Regions from separate parts of the Paenibacillus marchantiae genome, predicted to be linked through region 1. Evidence: riboswitches for the same ligand, from Rfam matches in the RefSeq annotation. Region 1 holds a riboswitch; each other region holds the start of a gene.
What was found. A riboswitch is a leader RNA that binds a small molecule or an ion and turns the genes downstream of it on or off. The one in region 1 is predicted to bind thiamine pyrophosphate.
Positions count from the first base shown of each region.

Region 2: another riboswitch for thiamine pyrophosphate. It lies ahead of PTQ21_RS07470 (ABC transporter substrate-binding protein); the one in region 1 lies ahead of PTQ21_RS09620 (ABC transporter ATP-binding protein).
Region 3: another riboswitch for thiamine pyrophosphate. It lies ahead of PTQ21_RS24210 (thiamine phosphate synthase); the one in region 1 lies ahead of PTQ21_RS09620 (ABC transporter ATP-binding protein).
Region 4: another riboswitch for thiamine pyrophosphate. It lies ahead of thiC (phosphomethylpyrimidine synthase ThiC); the one in region 1 lies ahead of PTQ21_RS09620 (ABC transporter ATP-binding protein).

Region 1 covers NZ_CP118270.1:2,100,748-2,108,504, reverse strand. The annotation lists gene PTQ21_RS09650 (radical SAM/SPASM domain-containing protein) at 1-620, opposite strand, end outside; gene PTQ21_RS09645 (iron-containing alcohol dehydrogenase family protein) at 916-2,058, shown strand; gene PTQ21_RS09640 (ABC transporter substrate-binding protein) at 2,055-3,110, shown strand; gene PTQ21_RS09635 (ABC transporter permease subunit) at 3,138-3,923, shown strand; gene PTQ21_RS09630 (ATP-binding cassette domain-containing protein) at 3,947-4,723, shown strand; gene hisC (histidinol-phosphate transaminase) at 4,748-5,869, shown strand; TPP riboswitch at 5,977-6,079, shown strand; gene PTQ21_RS09620 (ABC transporter ATP-binding protein) at 6,229-7,023, shown strand; gene PTQ21_RS09615 (ABC transporter permease) at 7,010-7,757, shown strand, end outside.
Region 2 covers NZ_CP118270.1:1,613,025-1,620,781, forward strand. The annotation lists gene PTQ21_RS07455 (ABC transporter ATP-binding protein) at 1-839, opposite strand, end outside; gene PTQ21_RS07460 (ABC transporter permease) at 883-1,641, opposite strand; gene PTQ21_RS07465 (thiamine-binding protein) at 1,641-1,931, opposite strand; gene PTQ21_RS07470 (ABC transporter substrate-binding protein) at 2,155-3,195, opposite strand; TPP riboswitch at 3,417-3,529, opposite strand; gene PTQ21_RS07475 (NAD-dependent epimerase/dehydratase family protein) at 3,675-4,430, opposite strand; gene PTQ21_RS07480 (VOC family protein) at 4,447-4,833, opposite strand; gene PTQ21_RS07485 (DUF2798 domain-containing protein) at 5,021-5,509, shown strand; gene PTQ21_RS07490 (MFS transporter) at 5,693-6,928, opposite strand; gene serS (serine--tRNA ligase) at 7,308-7,757, shown strand, end outside.
Region 3 covers NZ_CP118270.1:5,400,330-5,408,086, forward strand. The annotation lists gene PTQ21_RS24195 (thiazole synthase) at 1-411, opposite strand, end outside; gene thiS (sulfur carrier protein ThiS) at 415-618, opposite strand; gene thiO (glycine oxidase ThiO) at 615-1,847, opposite strand; gene PTQ21_RS24210 (thiamine phosphate synthase) at 1,853-2,446, opposite strand; TPP riboswitch at 2,762-2,871, opposite strand; gene PTQ21_RS24215 (ABC-F family ATP-binding cassette domain-containing protein) at 3,005-4,555, opposite strand; gene PTQ21_RS24220 (hypothetical protein) at 4,688-5,671, opposite strand; gene PTQ21_RS24225 (hypothetical protein) at 5,658-6,209, opposite strand; gene PTQ21_RS24230 (hypothetical protein) at 6,206-6,604, opposite strand; gene PTQ21_RS24235 (hypothetical protein) at 6,621-7,106, opposite strand; gene PTQ21_RS24240 (hypothetical protein) at 7,162-7,757, opposite strand, start outside.
Region 4 covers NZ_CP118270.1:1,835,722-1,843,478, forward strand. The annotation lists gene PTQ21_RS08470 (S-layer homology domain-containing protein) at 1-55, shown strand, start outside; gene PTQ21_RS08475 (Fe-Mn family superoxide dismutase) at 191-1,516, opposite strand; gene PTQ21_RS08480 (alpha/beta hydrolase) at 1,718-2,746, opposite strand; gene PTQ21_RS08485 (IclR family transcriptional regulator) at 3,105-3,848, shown strand; TPP riboswitch at 3,966-4,079, shown strand; gene thiC (phosphomethylpyrimidine synthase ThiC) at 4,439-6,226, shown strand; gene PTQ21_RS08495 (hypothetical protein) at 7,034-7,757, opposite strand, start outside.

The sequences.
Region 1 (7,757 bases):
AGACTCGGCCACTGGAATTCATGATCCTGATTCAGATACACATTCGGGGCAATTTTGACACCGCTCCCCGGCACCACTTTCTCCTCAATACGGAAATCCAGATTGAACTCCCGTTCAAGAACCTCCAGCGTCTCCCGGTTTCGGTTCATCTGCGCATTCGTGAAGTTATCCTGTGTCAGATTCCAGAGTCGGAATGAAATAATGACATTGTGCTTCACTGCTTCCCGGACAAATGACAATACATTACCCAGGTAGCCCTCACGGTCTGTGGAACCCTCGTGACCATCAAAGCTGTGCAGGGAGAAATTCATCTGACGCAGTGCCGGTTTGCCGAGCAGTTTGTGCTGGGTCTTGGGCAGCAGCGTACCGTTCGTCGTAATGTTGACCTTGAATCCCTTCTCATGCGCTGAATCCAGTAACAGATCAATTTTGGGATGAAGCAGCGGCTCACCTTTGACATGTAAATAAATATGTTTGGTATGGGGTTTGATCTGATCCAATATATTGTTGAAGACTTCAGGGTCAATGAAATTTTTGGCACGTTTGGTCTGTGGACAGAAGCTGCATGCCAGATTACATATACTTGTGATCTCAATATATACTTTCTTGAACGTTTTCAACTCGGGGTCCCCATTCTGCTTAGAGGGAGAACAGTCCCACCCTCATTTGTGATCCGGCCCATGTGTGCCACCACTATTATATCGGGTTCAAGGGACAAGGTAAATCGACTAGGATGTTAATTCCCTTTTTCTCATCGAATTTGTTAACTACGTTCACCTATAGATTCTTTCAATCGAAGTATAGGATGTATTGATTGTCCAGGTCATTGTAGTTGCCGAGACGCGATGCTAGAATCTAAACAATTTAAAACCAAGTTAAAACGTAAGAATAATAAGTTATAAGGGGAGTGTATTCATGATTACTGTTAAGGCACCCGCAGTATATGTACACGAGGCTAACATTCTTGAGCAAAGTGGTTCGCGGATTGCACAGCTTGGGCAGCATGTTCTCATCATCGCCGGTGAGTCTGCATTAAAAGCCGTACAGCCTTACCTTCTTCCTTCATTGGAGGAGCATAAGATCAAGTTCCATGTGCAATTGTTTCACGGTGAGGTTACAACAGGCCAGATTGATACTTTTACGCAGCAAGCTTTCGATCTGGATGTTGATCTGATTATCGGCGTCGGTGGTGGTAAAGTACTCGATCTGTCCAAAGCGGTGGCCGAGCAAGCCCAATTGCCCATTGTAACGGTCCCAACGATTGCCGCAACCTGCGCTGCCTGGTCCGCCTTAACCGTGCTCTATGATGAACAGGGGAAATCTGCAGGATATCGTCCCCTGCGTCGTTCGCCTGATCTCGTTCTGGCTGATCCTCGTATTCTGGCGAGTGCACCAAGGCGATATTTGGCCGCAGGGATCGGTGACACACTCGTAAAATGGCATGAGTTCGCCGTTAATCTAAGTGGCAACGCCACCAGCCTCACTCTCCGAAACAGTGTCAGCACCGCCAAGCTTGCACTCGATATTCTTGAAGCGCACGCCATCGATGTCTATGAATCCACCGATACAACCGGTAGTACACCTCAATTCCGTGATGTTGCCGATGCCATTATTGTGCTCGCAGGCCTTGTAGGCAGCATTAGCGATGGATCACTTCATGCCGCGATTGCTCATGGGCTACATGATAGCCTCACCAAATTACCCGAAACACACGCTTCACTACATGGAGAAAAGGTAGCCTTTGGACTCTTCACCCAGTGGATTCTTGAAGGCAAAGCAGGGGATGAGCTTCATGAGCTGATCACTCTGTTACATAAGCTGAATCTGCCTATCACTCTTGCCGAGCTTGGCATACAACAACAGCCTAAGGAAGCTGCTGCGCGCATTGCAGCAGGACTACAGCTGCGGGAAGGCAGTGCGGCGCATCTCTCCTTCGGAGTTAGTACGGCGCAGGTAACCGAAGCCATTCTTCAGGCAGACCGTATCGGCCAAACATTCATAGAATCCAGTCAGTCCAGTGAAAGCAGTACATACACCAAGGAGGTTTCCTCCCTATGATCCGTCCAAACCGCCATTACACTCTTCCCTTAACTGCCTTTCTGAGCGCGCTTCTGTTGATGCTGATCTCCGGCTGCTCTGCCGGAACTGACAATCAGGCCGCGGGTACAGGCACAACACCGACAGCGGCATCAGCTGCTTCGAATAAAGACGTTACCATTCGTGTTGGTCAGACCGGATGGGGCAATCTCGAATTGGGGCTAAAAGCCGCCGGACTCGATGACACCCCCTATAAAGTCACTTATAACGTATTTCAGGGAGGTAACCTGATCCTTGAAGCGATGGCTGCAAACCAATTGGACTTTGGTGTGACCAGTGAAATTCCGCCCATTTTTGCATCTCAAGCTGCCAATGGTGGAAGCTTCAAGATTATTGCGGTACAACAAGGCAGCACCTTAAATCAGGAGGTCGTTGTTCCCAAAGGTTCATCGATCAAATCGGTTGCTGACCTGAAAGGCAAGAAAGTTGCTTTCGTAAAAAATACAACGGCCCACTATTTCCTGCTCAAAATGCTGGAAGAAGCCGGATTAACCTGGAGTGACATCAGTCCGGTCGAACTTTCAACAGCCGATGGACTCAGCGCCCTGATAAGCGGGAAAGTGGATGCACTTGCCAGTTACGGCAATGCCATCATCTCCGCACATCAGAATGAAGCAACAACGCTCGCCAGCGCCAAAGATATCCTGTCAGGCAGCTTCCTTGTAGCCGCCTCCGATCAGGCTATTGCAAATGCGGAACAGAAAGAGGCCCTTGCCGATTATCTGGAGCGAATCAACAAATTCAATGATTGGGCTCGTGCCAATAAGGATGCGTGGGCTCAAATTACAGCAGACAACACCCACCAGCCCGTGGATCAAGCCCTTAAAACCTACACGGATGGAGAAGCACAACGCCCATCACGTATTGTTGCCATTTCTGACGAGGCCATCAAGTCTGAACAGGACGTAGCGGATACGTTTCAGCAAGCGGGAATTTTTGAGCAGGCAGTCGATGTGAGCACATTCTGGAGTGATGCACTTCAAGATCAACTTCCAGCTCCAGGTAGCCAATAACGAAGGAAGCAAGGAGGTAGGCATAACGTGCGGTCCAAAACCTTTAACCGGGCATGGTTTAACCAGTTCATTCCTTTTGTTGTACCACTACTCATTCTGGCTCTGTGGCAATGGCTGACTGCATCTGGAGTTGTTGCAGCCAATATTTTGCCCCGGCCCGCTCAGGTACTGGAGGCCTTCATTCGTCTGCTTCGTAACGGTGAACTACTGAACAATATCAGTATTAGCGCCAGACGAGCTTTGGGAGGATTCCTCATTGGTGGGGGTCTCGGTTTCCTGCTGGGTGTGCTGAACGGCATCTCCTCCCTTGCGGAAAAGATCGCCGACTCCTCGGTGCAGATGATCCGCAACATTCCTCATCTGTCCTTGATCCCCCTCGTTATTGTGTGGTTCGGGATCGGTGAAGAAGCAAAATTATTCCTCGTTTCCCTGGGTGTATTCTTTCCGGTATATCTGAATACGTTTCACGGCATACGATCAGTCGATCCCGGTCTGATTGAAATGGGCAAAGTATATGGCCTCAGCCGTTGGTCCCTTTATAAGGACATTATCCTGCCTGGTGCACTGCCTTCCATTCTGGTGGGCATTCGTTATGCACTTGGCATTATGTGGCTGACACTTATCGTAGCCGAGACGGTTGCGGCGGATGCGGGGATTGGATACATGGCGATGAACGCGCGGGAATTCATGCAGATGGACGTAATCGTCTTAAGCATTCTGCTATATGCCCTGCTGGGCAAGCTGTCCGATACCATCGCTAAATGGCTGGAACGGCGCTGGCTGCGCTGGAACCCGGCCCTATCCCGCAAGTAAAGCAAAGGAGTGTGTATTGATCCATGAGCACAAGTCAGATCAGTCCTTTTCTTCAAGTAGATGGGGTTCAGAAATCGTATGATCAGCGGACGATTCTATCCAACATCAACGTCAATGTAAGACAAGGGGAATTTGTAGCCATCGTTGGACGAAGCGGCTGTGGCAAAAGTACTTTGCTGCGTCTGATCGCCGGGCTGGAACCCCCCTCTTCCGGGAGCATTATGCTGGGCAACAGAAAGCTTGGCAGTACAGCACCCGAGACACGGTTTCTGTTTCAGGAAGCCCGGCTGCTACCTTGGAAATCCGTGCTCGACAATGTACGACTGGGCATCCCCGACAAGAACAAGGAAGATGCACGCCAGTCGCTTCGCAATGTAGGACTCGGAGAGCGTGAAGGTGATTGGCCGGGGGTATTATCTGGCGGACAAAAACAACGTGTCGCCTTGGCACGGGCACTCGCAAGTCATCCACGCTTACTGCTGCTGGATGAACCGCTGGGTGCATTGGATGCATTGACACGAATTGAGATGCAGCAATTAATCGAACGCTTGTGGGTAGAAGAAGATCTGACTGTCATTCTGGTCACTCATGATGTCAGTGAGGCGGTTGCGCTGGCAGACAGAGTGCTGTTAATCGAGGATGGTCATATAACGATGGATACTCGAATTACGCTGGAGCGGCCACGCGTTCGGGACAGCGGGTTTGCTCATTTTGAAAACCTGATTCTGAATCGTTTGTTGACTCCTCCACAAGAGACACCACAGCAGATTGCTCAGAAACAGATATCATTCTCGATCTAATTCCACTGGAAAGAAGGCATGATTATGCAATCCCTTTCACCCGTTCCCTCTCCACCTGTTAAAGACCTTTTAACTCAAATTCCGGCTTATACGCCTGCCAAATCCATGGAACAGATCCGGCGGGAGTTGGGACTGGAAAGTGTGGATCGACTTGCAGCGAACGAGAATCCGTTTGGTTCCTCTCCCCTGGCTGCGGAAGCGGTCAGATCGCTGAGTTCCGATCTTTTGGCTCAATACCCCGACGGTTCCAGCCAACTGCTGCGTGACAAACTTGCGGAACGTCTGGGGGTGCGTACTTCCCAACTGGTATTTGGCAGTGGATCTTTCGAGCTGCTAACCCTTACCGCCCAAGCTTATCTTAATCCCGGGGAGGAATCACTCATTCCGGTGCCCTCCTTTAACTGGTATAAGGGCGCTACGCTGCTGGCAGGCGGGGTCATTCATGAAGTGCCTTTGGTCAACCATTCACTGGACCTGGAGCAATTCCGGCAACGGATCAATGCTTCTACCCGAATTATCTGGCTGTGCAATCCGAATAATCCAACCGGAACCATTTTCACGGCAGATGCCCTACTTGGTTTACTCGAACATGTTCCCTCCCATGTCGTGGTTGTCCTGGACGAAGCGTATTATGAATTCGCGGAAAGTGAAGATTATCCTGATACGGTTAAGCTGCTGGAGCAGTATAATAATCTGATTATTTTGCGGACCTTCTCCAAAATATATGGACTTGCTGGCCTGCGAATTGGATATGGCATCGGGAATGAAAGCATTATTGAAGGCATTAACCGGGTCAAGCTGCCCATCAGTCTGACAGCCACATCCCAAGCCGCTGCTTTGGCCAGCCTGGATGATCATGAATTTGTTTCTCACTGCCTGCACTACAATCGTCAAGGAAGGGAAACGTTAATGCAGTCCTTTGATCAGTGGAACTTACCCTACATCCCTTCCGAAACAAATTTCATCATGATTGATCTGTTGCAGGATAGTGGCCCGATTACCAAAGAATTGTTGAACAGAGGCATCTCTGTCCGCGGCGGTGCCGAATTTGGTATGCCTACCTGGCTTCGGATTACGATTGGCACACCTGAGCAGATTGCCCGTCTGATCGGGGAGCTTGATTCACTGTTACATTCAAACGATTAGAATCCTAGTTACTTTCCTAACTCACATTACGCACACTTCTTTTAAGCCGCCCTCTTTACATTCCACTTGCATGTGATATATGCTGAACACACAACTGCATATCTTGAACATTGCACTAGGGGAGCCTTGCGGCTGAGACGAATCGAACGATTCGGACCCTTTGAACCTGATCTGGATCATACCAGCGGAGGGAAGTGGAGCGGCCTCTCAGTAAGCGGATTTTTTCATGTTGATGATGGAATTTAATGTGAATTGAACTTACAGACCCACTCATTTCTCCGGAAATGGGTGGGTCTTTTTCGCGTTCTGCGGGCAGATCAGAAGGTGTAATTAAAGATCCCGCGGTTTGAAGTTGAATTATGAATAACAAGGGGGGACGGAACGAGATGGATAACGATATAACCATTCACAACATGAGCTACGCTTTCCCGGGAAAAAGGGATTCCCCCGTGCTCTCCAATGTGTCGATGCGTGTAGCCAAAGGCGAATTCGTCTCGCTCATCGGTTCCAGCGGCTCCGGTAAAAGTACCCTTTTCAAGCTGCTGGCAGGCTTGCTTGAGCCAACACACGGAACCATTGAAATTCCTTGGGTTCAAGAAGGAAAGCGACTGGGGCAGGTGGCCTACATGCCGCAAAAGGACCTCCTATTATCCTGGAGAACCGTCATGGGGAATTGCATGCTTCCCTCTGAACTGGCTGCAGGTCGGCAGGATAAGATAAGGATTCGAGCAGATATCCTGGCTGGCCTCGACAGATTTGGCTTATCCGGCCACGCGCATGCTTACCCGGACGAGCTTTCAGGTGGCATGCGCCAGCGTGTCGCGCTGCTTCGTACTTTGCTGACAGGTGGCCAACTGATGCTGCTGGATGAACCATTCGGCGCACTCGATGCCCTGACCAAACGTGAGATGCATCGCTGGCTGCTGGAGCTCTGGGAAGGCCTGGGCAAAACCGTGTTGTTCATCACACATGACATTGAAGAAGCCCTGCTGCTCAGTGATCGAATTATCCTGTTAACTCCGGTGGGCCAAGGCCAACAGCTGCAGGATCTGACGGTACCTTTGCCACGTCCAAGACATTCGGACATGATCTACGAACCGGCTCTCGTTCAGATGAGACGACTACTGGAGGAACAATTGCATGCGAGACGGTAACTTGAGAGATAGCATGAAGCATAGCGTAAGAGGTTGGCTTGCCCGTTATGGTCTGTTTCTTTTGCTCATGATCTTGCTGCTTGCTCTCTGGGAGTGGATTGTGTGTATGGGATGGGTGCCTTCCTTCATCATTCCAGCCCCGACGGCGATTGTCCGTTCGCTGTATGAACATCACCACCTTCTGCTGGCTACACATCTGCCTGCTACCTTGATGGAGGTTGTCGTTGGTTTTGGCTTGTCCATTGGTGCCGGAATTGCACTTGCAACGGGTATGCATATGAATCGGTCGATTGAAAAAGCGTTATATCCCTTCATCGTGATCAGTCAGACGATCCCGCTGATTGCCCTGTCCCCCGTCTTTATCCTGTGGTTTGGCTACACGCTGTGGAGTAAAGTGGCGGTGGTGTTCCTGATCGCGTTTTTCCCAATTGTGGTGAGCACCTACGATGGCCTGCGCAAGGGTGATCCGGAGCAGCGTGAACTGCTGCTGACGATGGGGGCCACCAAGTGGGATATTTTTCGCAAACTCCAGATTCCACTTGCCCTTCCCTCCTTCTTTTCGGGACTGAAAATGTCCGTGGTGTATTGTGTGGTCGGTGCAACGATCGGTGAATGGCTTGGTGGAAGCAAGGGGCTTGGCTACTTCAGCCGCAGAATGTCGAGCAATATGAACACGGATGCGATGTTCGCCGCCATTATGCTATTATCCCTGCTTGGTATCGCGCTGTTTGTAC
Region 2 (7,757 bases), 490 kb from region 1:
CGTTCAAGAAAAGCAGATTCCTCCGTGATCGCTTCGCGACGTGGACGATCAAAGGGAACATCGACCTCGTGAAGTACAGCCGCAGGCCGATTTGATAAAACATAGATACGGTCCGCAAGCAATAATGCTTCCTCGATATTATGCGTAATGAACAGCACCGAGCGGCGGTTCTGTTCCCAGATATCGAGCAGCCAGCGCTGCATGTCGCTACGGGTCAGTGCATCCAGCGCACTAAAAGGCTCGTCTAGCAGCATCAGCTCCTGCGGACTGAGCAGGGCGCGCAGAAAGGCAACCCGCTGCTGCATGCCGCCCGATAACATATGCGGATAGGCTTGTTCGAACCCAGCCAGTCCGACACTGCTCAGCCACTTCCGGGCATCTGCAAGCGCCTCTGCTCGGGGTGGTGCATCCGCAGACACTTCACCTGCAAGCAGCACATTGTCCTCAATGGTACGCCATGGGAAGAGGGCAGGCTGCTGCGGCATATAGCTAATCTTGCCGCGTTGTCCGGTGACATCCTGACCATTCATCAGGATTTGTCCCTCCTGAGGTTTCAGCAGACCGCCGATGATGTGAAACAGGGTGCTTTTGCCACAGCCGGAAGGACCAACAATGGCTACGAATTCTCCTTGTTCCACGGTCAGAGAAAGGCCATCCAGAACGGGCAAAGTGCTGCGTCGCTCTCGGAACGAAGCATTCACGTTCAGAACTTCCAACGCGGGTGATGAATGATGTGCAGGTAAGGCAACGGCTCCATGCTCAGGAACTCCATTACTCGTTGGAGTGGTTGCACCTTCATCCGGCGCAGTAGCTACCCGCTCGTTGTGTTCGGGTGTCATCTTGTCATCACTTCCTAACCTTTATATGGTGCATATTTCAAAGTTATCGCTTTTGTGGTCGCCAGCGTACGAGCAGCTTCTCCAGTAGCGCAATGAGCAGGAAGAGCAGCAGACTCAATGCCACAATAATCATGATTGCCACGAAAAGACGATCCGTCCGATAGGCTGATTTTTGCAGCATCATATAATAGCCGATGCCCTTATCTGCACCGATCCATTCGGCGATAATCGCACCCATGACGCTGTACGTAGCGGCAATCTTAATCCCCGAGAACACCGAGGGCAATGCATGTGGAAGTTCGAGCTTCCAGAAAATTTGGCCGCGTTTTGCACCAGCCATGCGCATATAGTTCATCATCGCCGCATCGGTGCGGGTCAACCCGTCCATGGCAGCTACAGCTACCGGGAAGAAGCAGACCAGGATGATGGTAATTAGTTTGGGCAGCAGCCCAAATCCGAACCAGATCAGCAAGAGCGGAGCAAGCGCAATGGTCGGTATATTTTGACTAAGAATAAGTAATGGATAGAGTGCAGATTTCAAAAATGGAATCAGATGCAGCACCATCGCAATCAGTAATCCCACGAGCGTACCTGCTGCAAATCCTATTAATGTCAGCTGGATTGTTGCCGATGCATGCATGCCAAGTCGCTCGGCCTGGGAGGCTGCTTCATGGGCGATGTCCGAAGGCGCAGGCAGCATCCATTTCTCAATATGGAACAGGGAGACGGCTCCCTGCCATATCGCTATAAAGAGAATAACCGCCACAAAGGGCGGCCATACGCTTTTCCAATAGGCATGCATTAGCGATATTTCTCCGTCAGGGTGTCCATGCTGAAGCCACTTGGGCTATGGGCGATTTTGATCTGTGAGATGATGCTTGGGCTGCCAGCTTCCACGAGAACTTCGTGCATTTTGCGGACAACCTCCAGCAGTTCCTCTAGTTCTCCCTCCATCGTGGTATCGAGTGGATTAACCTGATATTTCAAGCCGGACTGCTGAATAACTTCAATGGCACGATCAACGTAAGGATAGGAATTTTCGCCATTTGGCGTTTTGGGAATGACTTGAATGCTAAGTAGTGTGCTTGCCATGAGAGATCACTTTTCCTTTCGAAATATATAAAATGAACTAATGACTGTTACACTTGCCACTTCGATGACAGAATAACCTTCCAATCGCTGTTATCCCCAGATTTTTTTGATTCCCTTCTCCAAAGGGAAAATCCGGTGATAAAGGCGAACGCTTCGCTTTTTCACGTTATTTCTGTCCTCTTCGTCATCGTGTAAATACTAAGTTCGTTTTATATGGATAATTTTATTGGGGTAAGAACTCGTTTGTATATGCTTTGGATACATCTACCTGCTCATCGAGCAGTTTTTTGCTAAACATCCAATCCGTATAGTTCTGCCATACTTCCTGCTTTTGCTCACCCCAGCGCGGTGCGTCATCCTGATATTTTGGACTCAGCCACTTCTGGCTTGCGAGTACAAGATCCTTATCCAGATCCGGTACGGCCTTGATCAGAATGTTGGCAGCGTCTTCGGGATGTTCAATCGCGTATTGATATCCTTCGGAAGTCGCTTTCAAGAACGCTTTAACCAGCTCGGGATCGTTCTGAATCGTCTTTTCATTGGTAACGAGTACAGGTGTGTAGTAGTCCAGTGAATCGGAATAATCTTTCACATATAACATGTCGATCGGTTCCCCGCGCAGTTCGGCTTCAATGCCCGTCCACGCGTAGAAGATCCAGGCAAAGTCGATATCGCGTTTCACAGCGGTGAAGAAGTCTGCATCGCCCATGCTAATATTTTTTACTTTGGATACATCGGCGCCTTCGCCTTCCATAATGGACTGCATCACAGCTTCTTCCACCGGAGAGCCCCAGCCACCATAGGTTTTACCTTCAAAATCTTTGGGGGATTTGATGTTCCGGTCCACCGGAGCGGCAAATCCGGACGTGTTATGCTGAATGACTGCAGCGATGGACACGAGCGGTACGCCCTGTGTGCGGGCCTGGGTTACACTCTCCTGATAACTTACGCCAAAAGGCACTTCGTTCGAAGCTACCATCGTATCCGCGCCTCCGGCACCTGGCTGTACAATCTCGACATTTAAGCCTTCGGCTTTGTAAAAACCTTGATCTACGGCCGCATACAGGCCGGTATGATTCGTATTTGGTGTCCAGTCCAGCACCACTTTAATATCCTTGAGGGCTGCGTTGTCACCTTCATTGCTGTTTTCGGTGTTGCTGCTGCCATTTTCTCCTGAAGGTGCAGCTTCTTTGCCGCCACATGCGGCCACAGCCACAAGTAGTACGCACAAGAGCATTAGGCCCATCATTTTACGCCATCTCATCTTCATTTCTCTCCTTCATGTTGTCCGGCCAGTGGCGCGGGGTACTCCTTGGCTTCATATCCAAGCTTCTTGCATAAATCGACAGATTTATACCAGCTATGATCCGGATGACGTCACTTTTTTTAGCTCTCTGGCTATATAAAAGAACATTAAAAAAGCGCCCCGTTAATCCGGGACGCGTGCAGGCGTTAGAGATGTGGCACTCAGCAAAGAGGCTGGGCCAATTCGATATACTCCGATTCCTACGCTGGCATGATCCAGATCAGGTCTAAGGGTCAGTATCTTGGTGGGATACACTCTCAGCCGGCCTATTCCGACTCCCCTGGGAAACTATGAAGTTACGGGCATTACTAGGTGTAATTATAGGCCAGAGGCCTACGCATGTCCAGTCAGGAACTGGATAGGGGCACGTATGAATGAATCAAAGAGGCCATTATACATGCGTATAACGACCTCTCTAGATGTGTGATTTTCAACAATTATCGTGGCGAATCATATAAGGAAATCTGACTGAGTGCAAAAGCATCGGATTTCGGGTCATAGCCTACCTGTTTCTGAGTGGTTTCCAGATTCAATCGTTTAAACCGATTATTCGAGATCCCATGCAGTATGGTGAAGGGCTCCAGATCTGTAGTTGTAATTGCTTTGAACATCAAATCACACAAGTCAGCCGGACTAAGATACGCGCTCATATCCCTTGCCTCCAGCGCGGGTCCATCCGGTTGGAAATCATCATATGCACCTATACGTATTGCTACACTTTGTAAACCTTCGGTATACGCAAAATAGGAAGCGAGCGATTCACCAAAACATTTGCTAACCCCGTACAAATTCCGTGGGCGTGTCGGCATATCCGGATAGACTTGAGCATCAATGGGATACCCCTCAATCGTCTGTGCACTGCTTGCCAGAATGACTCTCCGCACACCCTGGTCTTTAGCTGCACGGAATACATTAAACGTGCCCTTGATATTGATGTCCAACAACGATTCATAGAATCCAGCATGCGGGGAAGGATCTCCCGCCAGATGTACAACCACATCCATGCCTTCGCAAGCGTGCTGACAGGCTTCGGGATCTGTCACATCAAGTGTCATGATCTCATGGCTTGTCCCTTGATACGTATGCAGTCTGTCGATATTCAAATCCGTTAGTCGCAGGTGAAATGCTTCTGACAAGTGTTGGGACAAGTCACGTCCAATTTTTCCGGCTGCGCCGGTAATTAAAATGTTCATAAATCAGCTCCAATTCTTAGCGCTGGAAGAACTCAATCCATTCCTTCTCGGGTCCATAAATGAAGAAATAACGGTAACCGTTAGGCAGTGTAATCATCTCTCCATCAATAAACTCGGCCTCAGTTGCCTTAATGCGGTTGTACTCAGCCTCAAGGTCATCGACATGGATAGCAAAATGATGCACCGTACCTTCGGAAGGCAGCTTGTCGCTGTATCCCTGGATCAACTCAATCTCGGTCTCATCGCTTCCGTTGAAGCCGAGAAAGGCGAGCTGAATGACACCGTTGGTGTGGGTTACCCGGTCTTTCAATTCAAGACCAACAATCTCCGTATAGAAACGCAGCGTGGTCTCTAGATCACGAACGGCAATGCCGACGTGGTCAATGCGCTTTTGAAAACTCATAATCCAAATCCTCCTTTATATGCAGTGAATCTTTTCTACCATTTTAAGGGATATCATAGGGCTGTACCACGAGGTTGTCAAATAAGATTTTAATTTGGAAAAATTATAATTGTTCACAGAATGTTCACTTATGAGGAGGGGTTCGTCATCTCTATAATTACGAAGGTAAACAGAGAGGATGAGAGAATTGCCAACAACGAAGAAAGAACAGATTATTTTTGGAATGATGATGTGCACAGGAATGGTCATCGTCATGATGGCCTTCAATTTATGGCACAATGGGTTATTGAGCAAGATGTCCGCGCTTGAAATACTGCTTCAGTTCATATTGTGCTTTGTCATTGCATTTCTGGTGGAGTCTTTTATTGTCGGACCTGTAGCGCGAAAAATTGCATTTTCCTTACCTTTTGACAAGTCCAACAAAATCCTGGGCGTGCTGGCTATGTCATTTTTCATGGTCATTGGAATGGTTCTGATCATGTCCTTGTACGGAATGATTTCCGCTTATCTTGCGAATCAGTTAAATGGAGCATCCGTACTAAGTACGTATCTTCATACGATTGCTCGTAATTTTAGCCTGGCGCTTCCTTACCAAATTATTATTCTGGGACCACTCGTTCGATATGTATTCGGTAAATTCATTAAGGATAAAGGGAGTGTAGTCCCCACAACCTAAATAACGTTAGTTCCGATTTAGAGCATCTGAAAGTATTTCCTGGGCAATCGTCCACTGCACTAAGATAAAGAAGTAATTGTTCATTTTCAAATCAAAAAAGGCCTCGTAGCATTCACGCTACGAAGCCTATCTTTTTACCAGCTATGATTAATGGAATTTAATTTATCTTCTGTTCGGTAGATATTACGATGCTGAACTCACGGTATGCCTGCGCTGCCATTGATACGCGATCACGCTGATAATCAGCAGACCAACTGCAAAAATGGCAAGCATCCACGCCGACTGGTTAACTTCCAGATGGTCCAAACTCCAGCCTGTAACCAAAGGCAGAATGGCACCACCAACACCACCTGATGCAATCAGGATGCTGGGCGTTGATTCTTCTGTTCCAGGCAGCATTTTGCTGGCGAAGACGAGGGCAATGGAGAACACGCCCGATAGTGCGAGCCCGAGCAACAGGATGATCAGAAATGCCGACCAGATCTGGTTGGTAAAAGGAAAGATCATCAGCAGTACAACTGCTGCAAGGCAACTGTACAGAACGTAGACGCGATATTGGAATTTCTCCGCAATATATCCGGCAAACAGTCGTCCAACAGACATGGCGATCCAGAAGCAGGTAACACTAAGCGCAGCACCTGCTTCCTTCATGTTCATTTTCTCAATCAGAATGGCTGGCATGAAGTTGGCAAGGCTCATTTCGGTGCCGACATAGAGAAAGAAAAATAGAACAAATAAAGACAGAAGAGCCAAATTACGGCCGCGATAGGTTGAACGAGTTGGTTTAATGTCTGCAGGATTCATTCCATTTGGCAATTCAGCAGCGTGAGTGTGTCCAGGGGTCTGGTCTGAGTTACGTCGACTCAGTTCGTTGTTCAGCTCACCGAATGAACTTTTGGCCCAGAAGATAAAAGTCATCGCTGCACAGACGGCAACCACGAGGAACGACATGCGCCAGTACCCGGCAGAAATCAGACCGCTGGCAATGAGCGGCATGACCATAGCGCCGATACCAAATAAAACTTCGAGTCGGCTCATGGCAACCGCCGTATTATCTTTAATTGCAGCAATGATGATTGTACCGATGACAGCCTCGATCATGCCGAATCCGAACCCAGCTGCAGGTGCAATGACGAACATCCAGCCCCAAGGAGGCAGCAGCATATAGGATAACTCTGCAATGCAGAGCAGAGCTGTAGCAATTAATATGCCACCTCGTTTACCAAAGCGTTTATTCAACCACGGAGATAACAGTACACCACCCAGGAACCCGGCAAATTGGGCAAATATCAGTGTGCCTCCCTGACTATAATCCTTGCCATAATGTTCAAGGGCAACGGGCAGGATGGAGCCGAGAACGACGTGGGCAAGTCCGATGAGGAAATAGGACAAGCATCCAATCCAAAGCAATTTTTTCATGAAGAAAAACTCCTTCTAGATATTATGTTATGTAGTAAGTCTGCCATTCAGGAGTATTTCCTAAAAACAAACAATCTCTATCATAACAGGACATGTAAGGGTGTGCACGGATAACTTGCAATGGAGGCTAAAGTTCGTATATACTGAAAAACAACAATTACAGATCGGACCATGCCGTTGAAGAGCATCCAACTCGGAGGCGTTTTCGCCAGGGGAGCGTTATTCCCCAAGTTAACCGGAACCGCCCGTTATCGCGGACCAAGAGGCTGAACCAGAATATTCTGGTTTGGCAAGTTGGGTGGCACCGCGAGCAGAGCGCTCCTCGTCCCAAGGGATGAGGGCGCTCTTTGTATTTTTACAGCCAAAGGAGACGGTGACCATGTTGGAAATGAAGTGGATTCGGGAGCATGCAGAAGAGGTGCAAGCTGCGGCAGTTGGCAAGAGAATGGATATCAGTATTCGTGAATTGTTGGAACGGGACGAAGAGCGCAGAGCACTTTTACTGGAGACGGAAGAAGGGCGTAGAGTTCGTAATTCGTTATCTGCAGATATCGGCAGACTGATGCAAGCTGGTGAGCGTGAACAGGCCGAGGGTTTAAGGGAACAGGTGAAACAGCTGAATGGTCAGTTAGAGCAAGTTGAAGCCAAGCTTGCCGTTATGCAAGAGGAAGTGACAAGGCTGCAATGGTTGGTACCCAATGTTGTATCGCCAGACACGCCAGTGGGTGCATCGGATGAGGATAATGTGGAGCTGAGACGTGTGGGTGAGCTGCCGGTATTCGATTATGAGGCCAAGGATCACGTGGAACTCGGTGAACGGCATGATCTA
Region 3 (7,757 bases), 3.3 Mb from region 1:
CAGAATAACATCGTCTGAGATATAAGGCAGTACTGTAAAGCCCTTTTCAAGCAAGATCTCGCAAGCTTTATAGGTTTCAATTGGGTCAGGAAGTAATGTGATTCCGTCGCCGATAACTTCTACTTTTATCATATCACAAAGTCCTGAAGCCCGAGCTAGTTCAGCGATTCGCACAGCTTCCTCTGCTGTTGCAGCACCCGCTGTATTCGGAAGTAGGGTATACCTTTTCAAGTCCAGTGTGTCCAGAAAGTGCTGTTTGTTCCGATCTTCCAGATTCAAACGCCGAACCGCGAACGTTAATACTTCCGTACCGGAGGCTTCAACCGCCTGGCTCTGCACTTCCAAGTCCGAAAATTTGCCTGTACCCAGCAGCAATCTAGACTCAAACGTATAATTTCCAATCCTCAACATAATTCAACCGCCTCCCACAAAATGTACAATTTCAATTCGGTCTCCGTCTCTTAACGCCGTCGTTTCATGATATTCCCGCGTTAAAATTTGCCGATTCAATTCAACCACGACGGTTTTTACTTGCAAATTAAATGAATGGAGCAATTTATCTACACGATTTAAGCTATCTTCAATTTGCATGGTTTGTCCGTTGACAATGATGTTCACTGCAACATCTCCTTTATGTTCAAACGTTCTGGACAAAGGTCCTGAATCCCCAGTTCTTCCGAGGTTTTGCCACAAATCAAGTCAGCCATAAGGCTGGCTGTAATTGCACTAAGCAATATGCCGTTACGATAATGTCCAAAAGCAGCGAATAAACCCGGTACACTATCACAAGCCCCCACATAGGGCAATCCATCCGGAGTCGAAGGACGGACACCAGCCCACGCTCGGATAAAATGTGCTTCCTTCATGCCAGGTACCCAGTTTGTTGCAGCTGCAAGCAGCTTCTGAATGCCTTGTACCGAAACTTTCATGTCTGTTCTTCCAGGAAGGCTTGTTGCACCGATCCATACTTCTCCATTGGCTTTGGGAACAATATATATATCCTCTGCATACACCGTTTTGTCTGGCCTGTACCCGGCATGGTGGGGAGAAAACTGCACGGCTGCAATCTCCCCCTTTACTGGTAAAACAGGCGATTTCAGACCTACATGTCTCATCAATTCTTCACCATGTAACCCTGTAGCAATAATGACATTTCTCGATGTCATCGTTCCTATTGAAGTCTCGATTCCTTGCACACCGTTTACATTCGTATGCAAACGGACATCCTGTACCCCTTCCATCACCCTTGCACCCATGGCTTGAGCCGATCTGACATAAGCCTGCGTTAAGTTGACAGGAAGAACCTCGCTCTCGGAAGGTCTGTAAAATGCTCCATACGTATCCCTGTTTAACCATGAAGCTTCCTGTTGGACAGCAATACGATCCCACCAAATATGTTCTGTAGATAAGGTAGACGATCTACGATCATTCTTGTAACTGCTGACCTCACTGTATGAACGAAAAGGAGTAATAAATCCATGCTGTTGCAGCCCCATTTCCACTCCGCTAAGCGAACTGATCCGTTCCTTCTGCTCATGAAGCAAAGCTCTGCTCTGCCTTACAAGCTTTGCCATTACAGCATGAGTGAATTCCTCACTATCAGCAGCAAGCATGCCTGCGGCTGCACAGGAAGTTCCCCCAGCGATCCGCGCCCGCTCAACCAGAAGAACGTCATGGCCTCGAGTAGCGAGTTCACATGCGATGGCACATCCGATAACTCCTCCACCTACAATAATGGTTTCTGCATGAAGCTTGCCTCCAACTTCCGCTCCAACTTTACTTTCCGAAACGATTCCTGGATGATAGCCTGAACGATTCCTGCTTCGACTTCTTGCTTCCTCTCTCAAGATCTTCATCTCCTTGGTTCGGCGTACTTGTCTGAATCCGTGATCGCCTGTCGCAATGAAGCGGCAGCTACTTCCGGCTTATCGGTCGTCCAAATCGTTGAAATTACAGCGGCTCCTCTAGCACCAGCAGTTCGAATGGCAGCAATATTCTCAGGACTAATCCCGCCAATCGCGATCACGGGAATCGAAACATTAGAGCATACCTCAGCTAACGCACTTAGCCCTCTGGGTTCGCAATTCGGTTTACTATTTGAAGCATAGACATGCCCATAAAAGAGATAATCCGCTCCCTGTTCTTCTGCAACTTTTGCTTCTTCCAGAGAATGAACCGATATGCCTACGCGCAGCCGATCGACTCTCCTCAACTCATCCTTATCATAGCTGCGAGTAACTGCTTGACCCCAATGCACACCACCAATTGAAGCATATTGATCCAGCTGATCTGAGCCATTCATAATGATTCGGACAGATGGAACACCTTGTGTTTTTAGACCTTGCGCCCAATACATCTGTTCTTCAAGGGTCAGCTTTTTTTCCCGAATGTGGATATAATCGACCCACCGCCATATACCCTTAGCAATATTCAGAAAAGAGTCCAAGTCTCCTGTACCTGGTGAAACCACATGCAGTTCGAATGATCTTGTTATTACATGTTCGTGGAAGATTACCGTCCTATTCGCCCTCCTCTTGCATGATTTAAGCTGATATACAACAACAAAAAAGCCACTCCCGTAGGGGAGTGGCCACGAATTTAAAATTCATGGATCAACTGAATGACTGTCGCATGCAATTACTCTATACATAACGCACAACAACTATAGAAACCATCCATAGTCGCAACGCTGTATACATAGAACTGCATGATTCATCTTGCAGGCCATATCGCAAAGTCAACGATAAAGCTCTTTGTCATTAGCTGAAACGCGCCACTTCCCTACGCTGGTATGATCCAGATCAGGTACAAAGGGTCCGGAATCGCATTCTTCCATCTCAGCCGCATCGTGCGGCCCCCCTAGTGTTCATATGAAGCTGTAGCCTATGTTACCATAGACACCTTTTTTTGTCACCGTACATTTCCATGAATTACGTTGTTCACCATTGCTGAAGTCATGTAGTTAACGAAGTTGCTGTTTCTGGTGCGAAGAATTTCGTAGAAACTATTGTTTGTCGGACCAAGCTTCAACATCCCACGTTTTGGTTACCCAACCTTCATAAAATTCAGGTTCATGGGATACGAGCAGCACGGTACCCTTGAATTCCTGCAGGGCACGTTTCAGCTCTGCTTTTGCGGTTACATCCAAATGGTTTGTGGGCTCATCGAACAAAATCCAGTTACTTTCACGCATCAGAAGCTTACATAAACGAACCTTGGCTTGTTCACCACCACTAAGCGCGTTAAGCGGGCGGGTGATATGCTCATTTTTTAATCCACAACGTGCGAGATGGCCCCGGACTTCATTCTGTGTCAGATGAGAAAACTCATTCCACACATCTTCGATCGGGGTAATATTACCTGCACGTACTTCCTGTTCGAAATAGGCTGTTTCCAGATAGTCCCCCAAGAAAGTCTTACCGCTAATTGGTGGGATTTTCCCCAAGATCGTCTTGAGCAGTGTGGATTTACCTACACCGTTACATCCAACAATGGCAATTTTCTCGCCACGCTCAATCGTCATCGTCATTTTAGGCAATAATGCATATGAATATCCGATTTCAAAATCAATACCCTCAAAGACGGTTTTACTACTCGCCCGGGCATCCTTGAATTTGAATGTGGGTTTGGCTGCTTCGTCTGGACGATCAATCCGTTCAATCTTGCCGAGCTGCTTCTCACGGCTCTTGGCACGACCTGAAGTGGAAGCGCGGGCTTTGTTCCGCTGAATGAAATCTTCCTGCTTCTTGATAAACTCCTGCTGTTTCTCATAAGCATCAATATGTTGCGCCTTATTCATGTCGGCCATTTCAAGGAATTTGTTATAGTTCGCTGCATAACGCGTCAACTTGGCAAATTCCAGATGATAAATAACGTTAACGACCTCATTCATAAACTCTGTATCATGCGAAATCAGAATAAACGCATACGGGTAATCCTTCAGGTAACGCGTCAGCCATTCGATGTGTTCCACATCGAGATAGTTCGTCGGCTCATCCAACAGAAGTGCAGTTGGTTTCTCCAGTAAGAGCTTGGCAAGCAATACCTTCGTACGTTGACCACCACTAAGCGCGGCCACGTCACGATCTAGGCCGATGGCGGACAAGCCCAGTCCATTTGCCATCTCTTCCACTTTCACATCAATCAGATAAAAATCACCTTGCTCCAGTTGCTCTTGAATGTCACCCATTTCTTCCAGCAACAATTCGAGCTTGTCCGGATCGGCGTCTGCCATCTGATCCGTAATAGACATCATTTCTTTTTCCAACTCAAGCAAGGGCAGGAACGCATCCTTAAGCACATCACGAATCGTTTTTCCAGGCGTGAGCTTGGTATGCTGATCCAGATATCCATAACGAACTTTGGGGGTCCATTCGACCTTCCCTTCGTCCTTTAACAATTTCCCGGTAAGAATGTTCATCAGTGTGGACTTACCCACACCATTTGCACCAACAAGACCTACACGCTCTCCGGCAAGTAAACGAAAAGATACATTTTTAAATAACGTGCGGTCTCCAAAATTGTGACTCACGTTCTCTACTGACAATAAACTCATAAGATGAGGTTGCTCCTATCTATTGGACATTACTATCGTTCCGAAACCCTATTTTAGCACAGGTGTCGCCTTTTCTGAAAGTAATGTAAACATCTCATGCAACCTCGCTTTTATATTACAAACAAACTGCCTTTAATTTATGGAACAGTTATACTCAAAATAACCTTGTGCTGCCGCTTGTTTGGCATTTGTAAACACTTCTTCGGCTCTGTAACCATTGCTACATGTGGAAGGGTAATAGTATTTAATTCCACTTACAGGATCAACTCCGCCAACGATCGCTGTTTTCTTCACCAGTCTGCCACCACCAATGGCATAATTGTTAATCTTTTGGTTACCTACAGGTATTCCCTGAATAAACGCCATCAGCCCCGTATCATTAATCGAATTGTACCAGTCTTCCTGAGAAATCAAAGGCATGGTAAAGGTGTAGGAAACACCATTCCTTCTTGCAAACTCATTATGCCGGTTAATAACATCTGCCAAATCTTCCTGCACACTTGTCACGATCCGGCCTCGTCTGACCTGCTCAAACGTCTCGGCATTCTGAAGCAGAGGGATTTGTGTGCTGGAGGCCAGTTCTTTCTGGAAACCCTCAACCCACATGCCCAAGCCTGCATCATAGGCATACACATACCCATCGAGTGTGAAGTTAATACTGCTACCATTTGAATCAGAATATGTATAGGGCTTTTTAGGACTCCAAACTTGCCGGAATGAATCTTCAAGATCACCAGTCATCTCAGTTTCGTTCGCCAAAATATAATAACCATCATAATCCAGCACGACCATTGCAGGAATGTAATTAAACATGGCCCGTATAGCAGCAGGATCATCCTGAATCCCCATATTTAGCGCCAGTGTTTGGGTAAAGGTAGTCAAGGCAAGCTCTTTGTCCGCTTTTACAAATTTGGTCGAATCATACCCTGCTTCATCGTTTTGCTTCTCATTTTGATGCATCACAGCCCCTGCATCCAGTACGGCAGTCTGAAGTGCCATCTTATATCGATTGCTTAAATATTGTGCCTCTTGGGCATTGTCTGTATTGTGAGAAATAACCCAGAATATAGGTAAAAAGATAAGCACAAACACAATAGAAAGATCAGTAATCTTCATTGAGCACCATACCCCCATATGTGGTAAACACGGCTGCAGCCTGTGCAGACCCGTTCAACCACTCACGAATCAACATGGCAGGTGTGCGATTGGTATTTTTGACGGTTACAGTGAAGAAATCCCCCATTGCCAGTGTATATCTGCGCCCAGGATCGTCTAAAGCTAGCACACCGGACGAAGGAAACAGCTTTGCTTTAATTTGGGCTGAATAATAGCCATCTTGTACAGTTTCATAGGTGCCAGAAAATGTGCTCTGATCCATCGGATCTGAGTAATGAGGAACATATTTTTTGTGCAAATGCTCCATGGAAATCTCATAGGCATTCCCCGTTCGGGCCATCTGTTCTTCGAATTCTGTATACATGACAGGGGAAATGTATCCCTTTGTTCTGACTGCATCAACAAAACGGGTAACCGTCTGAACAACGGTCATGCGTGCCATGTCATCCTGTCGATCTGCAGTCTCTGCTGCCGGATATACATAAAGCAAAATCACTGCCAGCAAAACAGCAAGCAGCTTGGATGCAGCGTTAATCAAGGTGTACTGGCCTCCTTCCAAAATGCAATCTTCAGCAGTTCGCCAGCCTCACTTCTTATGAACTCAGGTCTATACGAAGCAGCAAGCTGGACAGGAATGGTTCCTCTTCTGTTTACAAGGGGATCAATGACATATGCAATCCCGTCCACCTCCACGCTGACCGTTGTCCCTGTCATTTGCCTCACAGTGTGTAACACTTCCGCACCACTATAACGGATTGGCTCACTTATACGCAGAGTGGTATTCAGCCGTCCTTCCATGTCTGCTGTCGTCTGCACCAAGTGATTCAAAGCGTCTGAAAGAACCCGAACATTCTGCTGCCCGTACAGGCAGGCTGTCACAAATAGGACAACCGCCGTACAGAACAACATGAGCTGCTGTGTATTCTGGGACATGTTAAACCAACTCCTGTCAGGATTGCTGGAAAATAAGCCCTCTTACCACATTGGATCTGTCTTTTACGATAATTGCTTTGAATTTACCACTTGGATTGACATATTGGTTGTCTTTTTCACTCATAGTTTGATTAATAATACCTACTTTATCATCTGGAGAAATCACTGAACCGTAATCTGCGTTATTGAGATCCTGGGATATGTTCAACTGATTGCCATACCATTGACCCCCCTTGTTTTTACCTGTAATAACTTGAATACCGAACTGATCCTTGTCCGCATATTTACGCAACGCGTTTGTGACTTGTGATCCGCTAATGGTTGTTCCGTCATACACGGTAAATGCAGCTTGGGACAACTCGGTCTGGATATCGGCAAAATTGTTCTGTGCCGTTTTGGTTGCCTCCTGAGCCGAAATAAACAATAGAACCACAATCGTAATAAGGGCGATGGTCAGAAAGATGCCTGCTGCCACCTTTAAAGCACTTGATGCATTGTTCATGATAAATCCTCCTATATCGTTTTTAATTTATTTCAGACTGTGACGTACATGGTCGTTACAGTTTCTGAATCTGTTCATAATAAATGTTCATTTGAAGGAAACTCATGCCTACCAGCGGAATGACCAGATAGAGGAAGATCAGGGCATACATCGGTGTAAACCCGATCATTCTTCCCCATGATGCTTTAACATCAATCATCTTGGTGTATTCCTGCTTCCGTTGTTCAAAATAAAAAGCCATCATACTATCCAGATCATCAAATGCCTCTCGAATCGAAATTTTCCCAAGTGCAAGTTGCAGTTTTTCAACCAAACGCTGAAATTCAGGCAGACCTGCATCTTCTTTCAATTGTTCAAGTGCATGCTCCTGCCCATGTTCAAAGTGCAACAGACATTTTTGCAGTGGTCTTTTGAAAATAACAGCAAAGCGATTGAGCCATTCCAGTATTTCCTCTACAGACATACGGTCCATCTCTCGCAAGATTGAGATAACCGTCTGAAACTGATAGATTTCATGCCTCATGTCCATGCTTCTCATCTTGCGCTGGAACATCATGAGCCAGATCGGCATGTGATAACCCGCTAAACCTATCATCATTGCAATAATTAACTCCCACCAGTGGAGATATTGCTTGTTGTAACCTTCCAGCT
Region 4 (7,757 bases), 270 kb from region 1:
ACCCGCCACACATTGGGCTTATGAAGCGATTGAGGCAGCTTCTATCCGCAAGTAAATAGTTGTATTCAAACTCAAAGAGATATCTTTCAGTCATTTGGCTGGAGATATCTCTTTTTTTACATCAAATTATTGTACCATGGATTCAATGCGCTCCAGAGTACTCCCCGATGCTATGCTTAGCCCGAGAATCCTAATAAGGCGGCCATAAGAGCTTGCGCGCAGTTTCGTAACGTTCCGCCACAGCTGGCCAGTACACAACCTTCCACCAATCCTCGATATATTTTTTGCGTTCATTCTGGTGTTTCAGATAGTAGGCGTGTTCCCATACATCAAGTGGCAGGAGAGGCACGATGTCGGACTGGGACAGGTTCTGATGTTTCTCCGCCTGTAAAATCTCCAATCTGTGCGCCCGCGGGCTCCAGACCAGCATGGACCAGCCACTGCCTTCCACTTTGTTGGCCGCTTCAGTGAATTGATTCTTGAACGCTTCATAGCTGCCAAAATCCCGCTTGATCTGCTCTGCGAGCATACCGGAAGGCTTACCTCCACCTTTAGGGTTCATAATTGTCCAGAAGATCGTATGCAGGTAATGGCCTGCACCATTAAATGCGAGTTCGCGTTCCCAATGTTTAACGAGTTCAAAATTATTCTTTTTCCGCGATTCTGCCAGCTTTTTCTCCGCGGTGTTCAGTCCGTCTACGTAGGATTGATGGTGTTTGTCATGGTGTATACGCATCGTCATCTCGTCGATATGTGGTTCCAGCGCATTGTAGGCATAGGGTAGGGGTGGCAGTGTGTGTCCGCCAATAGGTACAGGTTTCTCTTTGACTGGCGCTGCTGAAGAGCTGGTTGTACCCTCGGCATTTGTATTGGGAGTCTTTACAGCAGTCGCTGAAGATTGTGCCTGTACCGCTGGAGTGGAGTTATTGATTTTTCCCGCAGCATTGGACGATTCTTCTACAGCTTCACGATAGGCTTGTTCAGATACGGGCGTTGAAGCAACTTGTACGTTGGGATCAGCCGGTTGTTCCGAGGTTTGAAGAATATGGTCCAGTGAAAAAGATGGATCAGACACCAAATCTCGCAAAGCTCCAGATTGTTTCAGCGTTTCAAGTACCCCCAGGAAATACTCCGATTCACGTATGAAATGCAGAATAACCACTTTGGCAATCGGCACCTGCTGAACAGCAGTACTTTGCTCCAGCAGGACGTACAGCTGTCTAATGAACTCACGCGATTGTGTGCAGGCCGCAGCCACGAGCTGTTCAATACAGCGGATGATGTAGGGAGCAGGCGGTTGGGTTCCCGGCAGTATTTGCTTCAACAGCTGATTCGCGATTCGTTCGCTATTCTCAAAAATCGCTTCCCATTCCGCAAGCCATTTGACATATGAGGGTTCAAGATCAGGAACCAAGGCACGAATGACAATCGTATGTTCCTTCTCTTGCTCTTTCCAGAAACGGACTTCTTCGAGTACCCGCAGAGGCAGCAGATGCCCATATCCATACCAATTCATAATCGGTAAACCTCCGTTCAAATGAATTTGAGTTCAGATCCAGCATTAGATATAAAAAAATGCGATCGCCCGATTCGCTCAATTTGTGATATACAAGCTAGAGCTGTCTTTAATTACGTCCCAAAAGTATATTCTCCAGACATGTTGTCCTATGTATACACAAAAAAAAGAGCCCCTAGGGGCTCTTGAATTACCGGATTTTCACGATTCTCCGTTATTCGTATTTTCCACATCATCGCTGCTCGTCTTGGTCACATGACTCAGGAATGTGGAGACACGGCGCAGATATTCCTTCGGATGCTCCCGGAAGATCAGCTCATGATGCGCACCGTCCACAATCCATTCATCGGAATTCGGATTGGTTTGGTTGCCGGCAAGCAGCTCCGCAATCGGGTAAGGAGCTTTCTCATCCTCGGTACCATGGATGAAGAAAATCGGGAAAGGATAATCTTCTTTTTTCACTTCTTGATATGGAATTTGCTGCAATCCGGTCCCGTTCAGAATCGGGAACAGCAGGTTCATAATCTCCAGCGTAGGCTGCCGCGGAAGATCAATCTGATTATGGATGTTGTGATACAGCGTATCCGGCTCAAGCAGGAACGTGCTGTCCAGAATCATAGCATCCACATCTTTGGTAATCAGCCCAGTCTGCAGGGCTGTACCTGCACCCATGGAGAAACCCCATACGACAAGCTCCTGAGCTCCGCGCTGCTTCGCAAACTGGATAGCACCAAGCAGCTGCTGGGACTCGGCTTTGCCGCCTGTGGCAACAGCTTTGTTCACCTGTGAAGCGAAACCGTAATCGAACATCACCACATTGAAGCCAAGTTGGTGAGCATAATGGGCCAGATCATACATTGGTACCCAGGTCTCTTCACGATTCGCACCATATCCATGGCTGAATATGATGGTTTTGTTTGCATTATCATCAGCCGGAATATACCAACCCTGCATCGTTCGACTGCCGTCTGCTGCCGGGAACGTGATGTCTTGATACTTCATGTTCTTCGCCTGCATGGGATTGGAGAATACAGGCGCTACAGTTGGATTGGATAATACCCAAGCAATATAACCGTGTAGTGCAATGAAACAAAAGAGCAGAAAAAATACAACGGAGAGCAACAACGCCACGACAATATGTTTGAACCGGATCAGCCTCGGTGATAACGAAGAAGGCAGATCTGACACTTTCGTTTGCAGCGGGGCTTCGCTCTGGGATGTCGGATACATGATTGCCCCTCCTTTAAAAATCAAATGAAGATAACAACGAGACGAACAGAGCGGATAAATGATTTTTCTGACTACATATGAAGCAAAATCTTAATTTAATATATCTTTATCGTATGTTCCAATATAGTCAAAGTCAATTGATTGAGGCCATTTGTTACGCAATTGTTATATAGTTTTGAAGATATATGGGTAACATTTCCTTAGGGTGCAAATTGCAGGGGATTCTAATTTATAAAAAGAAAATATTTACAAATATCCCTATTCCAAATGGCGCTTTTTGGTTTACAGATGAGACCGTTTCTCATATAATTTATGTAACCAAGTTTCATGTGATGAAACATGAGGAGGGCAACTTGCCATGGAAGACCGAAAGTTAACCGTCCGGGCTGTAGAACGGGCGCTGGATATATTATTGTGTTTTACAACCCGCAGTGATCTGGGGCTCACGGAAATTGCGAGCCAGATCGGTCTGCACAAAAGTACAGTCCATCGTCTGATGGCTACTTTGGAGGACAAGGGGTTTGTGATCCGGGATGCAGCAACCGAGAAGTATCGACTCGGCATACGTATCTGGGAACTGTCTGCCCATATGTCTCGCAGCGATGATCCTGCCATTTTGCTCCTTCCTGCGATGGAGCGGCTGAGAGATCGACTGGGCGAAACCGTGAGTTTATATCTGCGTGATGGCAGTGAGCGGATTCGAATTCAAGCCGTGCAGAGTGATCAGGCGATTCGTCGTGTAGCTCCGGTGGGCGTCAGACTTCCGTTATCCGTGGGAGCATCCAGCAAAGTGCTGATGGCTTTTGCCACCGAAGAGGACCGCGAAGATCTGATGAATGGACCTGAATGGCCGGTATTTATCGATCCCAAAGTATATTTGGCACAGATGAAAGACATTCTGGAATACGGCTACGCAACAAGTTATGAGGAGCGTGAACCGGGAGCAGCGGCTGTATCTGTACCCATCATGGATCGGAAAGGCAACATCGCTGCTGCTCTGTCGGTATCCGGGCCTGTTAGTCGCCTTTCGCAGGAGACGTTGCATGAATATGCACCTGTACTGAAGGAAGCTGCTACACAGATGGGACTTATGTTATCCTGATTTTATGTTCTGGAATATAAAGGTTGTTTTTATGATTCGGTTGCGCTACTCTGTAATGGACGGCCCAACAGGGTCAGCAATTGAATATGAATTTGCGGCTTAAATGCTGCAACTTGTTAACGTTACTGGGGGAGTCCGAATTGTCCGGACTGAGACGGAATCGCATGAGATTCTGGACCCTTTGCACCTGATCTGGATCATACCAGCGTAGGGAAGTAATCGGCGATACGACCACGAACACCGTATAATGTGACCTATGGATGGACTCCGTTATGGAGTCTCTATAAGGTATGTTATTGGTGATGGACATAAGCCGGTTCCCTTGGGAACCGGCTTTTTTTATACAGTAAACAGGCGGAAGCTGGTGTCAGATCTGCTTTTGGATAAAGGGCTGGGTGCCATTGGCGAGCATTGGGTGTAAACCTTTTGCTTCGACTGTCTGTATTAATTGAAGTGTATGTCCCTATTTTGTGTGGTATGGTCGCTCTTACTTTTTCTATGTTGTGGATGATTTGGACCCGTGAGCAAGCATTTCAATCCAGGCAATCACTAAAGAGGAGGAGACAAGAGCGATGAGCACAGGAAACCGAATGATGGGACAGGACAAGCAGGATCTGCAGTTGGCAGAGGAAAAAGGTACGACAGGACGGGTTCAGCCCTTCCCGGGCAGCCGCAAAGTATACATTCATGGCTCACGACCGGACATTGCTGTACCGGAGCGCGAAATTGCCCTTCATGACACCAATACTCCCCAAGGAGTGGAGCATAACGAACCGCTGCGTGTTTACGATACGAGCGGACCAATGACCGATCCTGGATTTCATGCCGATATCCGGGCAGGGCTGCCAGCGCTGCGCACCCGCTGGATTACGGAGCGTGAAGATGTTGAAGCCTACCAGGGAAGAACGGTCAAACCGGAGGATAACGGATTGAAACCAGGAGGGAAGCGAACTGGAGCCGAGAAGTATCCGGGCTTGCGTGCTAAACCATTACGTGGACAGGCAGGGCGCAGTGTGACTCAGATGCATTATGCACGGCAGGGAATGATCACGCCGGAGATGGAGTTCGCCGCTATTCGTGAGGGTGTGGAGCCGGAGTTTGTGCGGCAGGAGCTGGCGAGTGGAAGGGCCATCCTGCCGTCGAATATTAATCACCCAGAGAGTGAGCCGATGCTGATCGGGCGTCATTTTCATGTGAAGATCAATGCGAACATCGGAAACTCTGCGGTATCCTCCTCCATCGAGGAGGAGGTGGAGAAGATGACTTGGGCCGTACGCTGGGGATCGGATACGGTGATGGATCTTTCCACAGGCAAGGACATTCATACGACCCGCGAATGGATCATCCGCAATTCACCTGTACCGATTGGAACAGTACCGCTCTATCAGGCGCTGGAGAAGGTCAATGGCGAAGCAGAAGCACTGACATGGGAGTTGTATCGTGACACGCTCATAGAACAGGCAGAGCAGGGTGTGGACTATTTTACGATCCATGCAGGTGTGCTGCTGCGATATATTCCGCTGACCGCCAAACGTATGACGGGCATTGTGTCACGGGGCGGGTCCATCATGGCAGCATGGTGCCTTGCGCATCATCAGGAGAATTTTTTGTATACCCATTTTGAAGAAATCTGCGAGATTATGAAAAGGTATGATGTGGCGTTCTCGCTCGGAGACGGACTGCGCCCAGGAAGCATCTATGATGCCAATGATGAAGCCCAGATGGCGGAACTGGCTACGCTTGGAGAACTAACACAAATCGCCTGGAAGCATGATGTGCAGGTGATGATTGAAGGTCCGGGACATGTGCCGATGCACAAGATCAAGGAGAATGTCGATCTGCAAATGGAGATATGTAAAGAGGCGCCGTTCTATACGCTGGGACCGCTGACGACCGATATCGCCCCAGGATATGACCATATTACCTCGGCGATTGGGGCGGCGATGATCGGCTGGTTCGGCACGTCGATGCTCTGTTATGTTACGCCAAAAGAACATCTGGGCCTGCCCAATAAGGATGATGTGCGGGAAGGCGTTATCGCCTACAAGATCGCTGCTCATGCCGCTGATCTGGCGAAAGGTCACCCACGTGCCCAGCGGCGGGACGATGCGCTGTCCAAGGCACGGTTTGAGTTCCGCTGGAGGGATCAGTTCAACCTTTCACTGGACCCGGAACGTGCGCTGTCCTACCATGATGAGACGTTGCCGGCAGAAGGGGCTAAGGAAGCCCATTTCTGCTCCATGTGCGGCCCTCAGTTCTGTAGCATGCGTATTACGCAGGATATTCGTGCTTTTGCGGCAGACAACGGCTTGTCCGAGAATGAGGCTGTGGCCGCGGGTATGTTGGAAAAGGCTGAGGAATACCGGACACGATTGTAATGGTTTTTTATTCTTGAATATTAATATAATAGACAATTCTCTTTTGCATATTTGGAAGAGAATTGTCTATTATATTTTTTTGTTAACTTACTAAATAATGTACGTGTTTAAACAGCCCATTGAAATTTTGGCTTATCATGTATCGGAGCGAACGACCGTGGATTTGGCGACAAACACGTTGCTTCACCTACAGATAATCGTAGATTTAAGAAGAGCAGGGCTCCTTCATTCATTCGGATCAAGTAACCCACTACACTCATCCGGATTTTCAGAAGAAAATGAAACGTATGGGTATTGGTCAATCTATGTCCAGACGGGGAAACTGCTGAGACAATGCACGCAGGAGTTGTTCTTTGGATCAATTAAAGGATGAGATCTCGTTAAAGGGCTGTCCCAAGCTGGATAAAGTCAAACATGAAGTTAGCTGGCCTATATGATCTATTACAACACTATAGATACCAGTCGAATATGAGAAGAATGACCCCTGTACAATACAGAGATCATTTTCTTGAAGCAGTATAGTTTTTTTATAAATGTCTTTGACATAGGGTACAGTTTACTATTGAAGCCCCTTTTAGTTTTTGTTGTTCCAAATAAAAAATAATAATCCCGCAATTACAAACAGCAATGCATCACTAAATTTAGGATTTCCTCCATAGAGAAGTGCGGAGCAAGCAAAACCTAATATAAATAATAGAAAAACATAAAGCAATCGCATACATTACTCACTTCCCTGTTACTATAATTACTAAAATAATAAAATCGGAATAAAATTAGCTTTTCTTATATTCTGACTCGAATTTTATCTTAGTAGCTGAAATTTTTTGCTGTCCCTCTAGTGTCTGTACTAGCAGTTCCAGAGAAACCAACACTTACAGGCCCAAAGCTTAAACCGATACTCCCGGTTCCTTTGGCATGGTAATAGTTAGATTGGATTTGTGAGGATCCGGTTTGATTTCCTGTCTTTTTATGTTCCAAAGTAAACACACCTGATGCAATTTGTTCCTTGATAATTGCGCCTCCAACAATATCAGCATTAAATCCGACACCGTTGTCTGCTACATAGGCAAAATTGCGCCCAGTTCTCATGGTAGTAAAGGAGCTGTTTCCGCTGTATTTAACTTTATCTTCATAGTATGCAGATCCTGGTACAGTTCTCCAATTTTCTTTATCAAAAGTAGCCCCATAAGGATCAGTCAGACGCCAAAAAGGCATTGATGTCCACTTTCCTGTCAGTGCAACCATAAATCTTTCTCGGTTATCAACATTATCAGTACGAACAATAGTTATATAATAGTCAAATTGTTTATCATCAATATCTGCTAAAGGGCGAACTTCTTCATTGGAATAAGGTTGTGCTTTTTGATGTGCCACAACTTCAATTGATCCATCTGATTTAGAAAGACTTTCTTTTAATTCCGGGCTCCAAGCTTCAATAAGCTCATATGGAATGCCCTGCTTTAGCAGGGATATGTCCAATTTTTCAGTTCTACTCTCTGCGAAAGTATTTGTAGGAATAAGAAATAGGCTT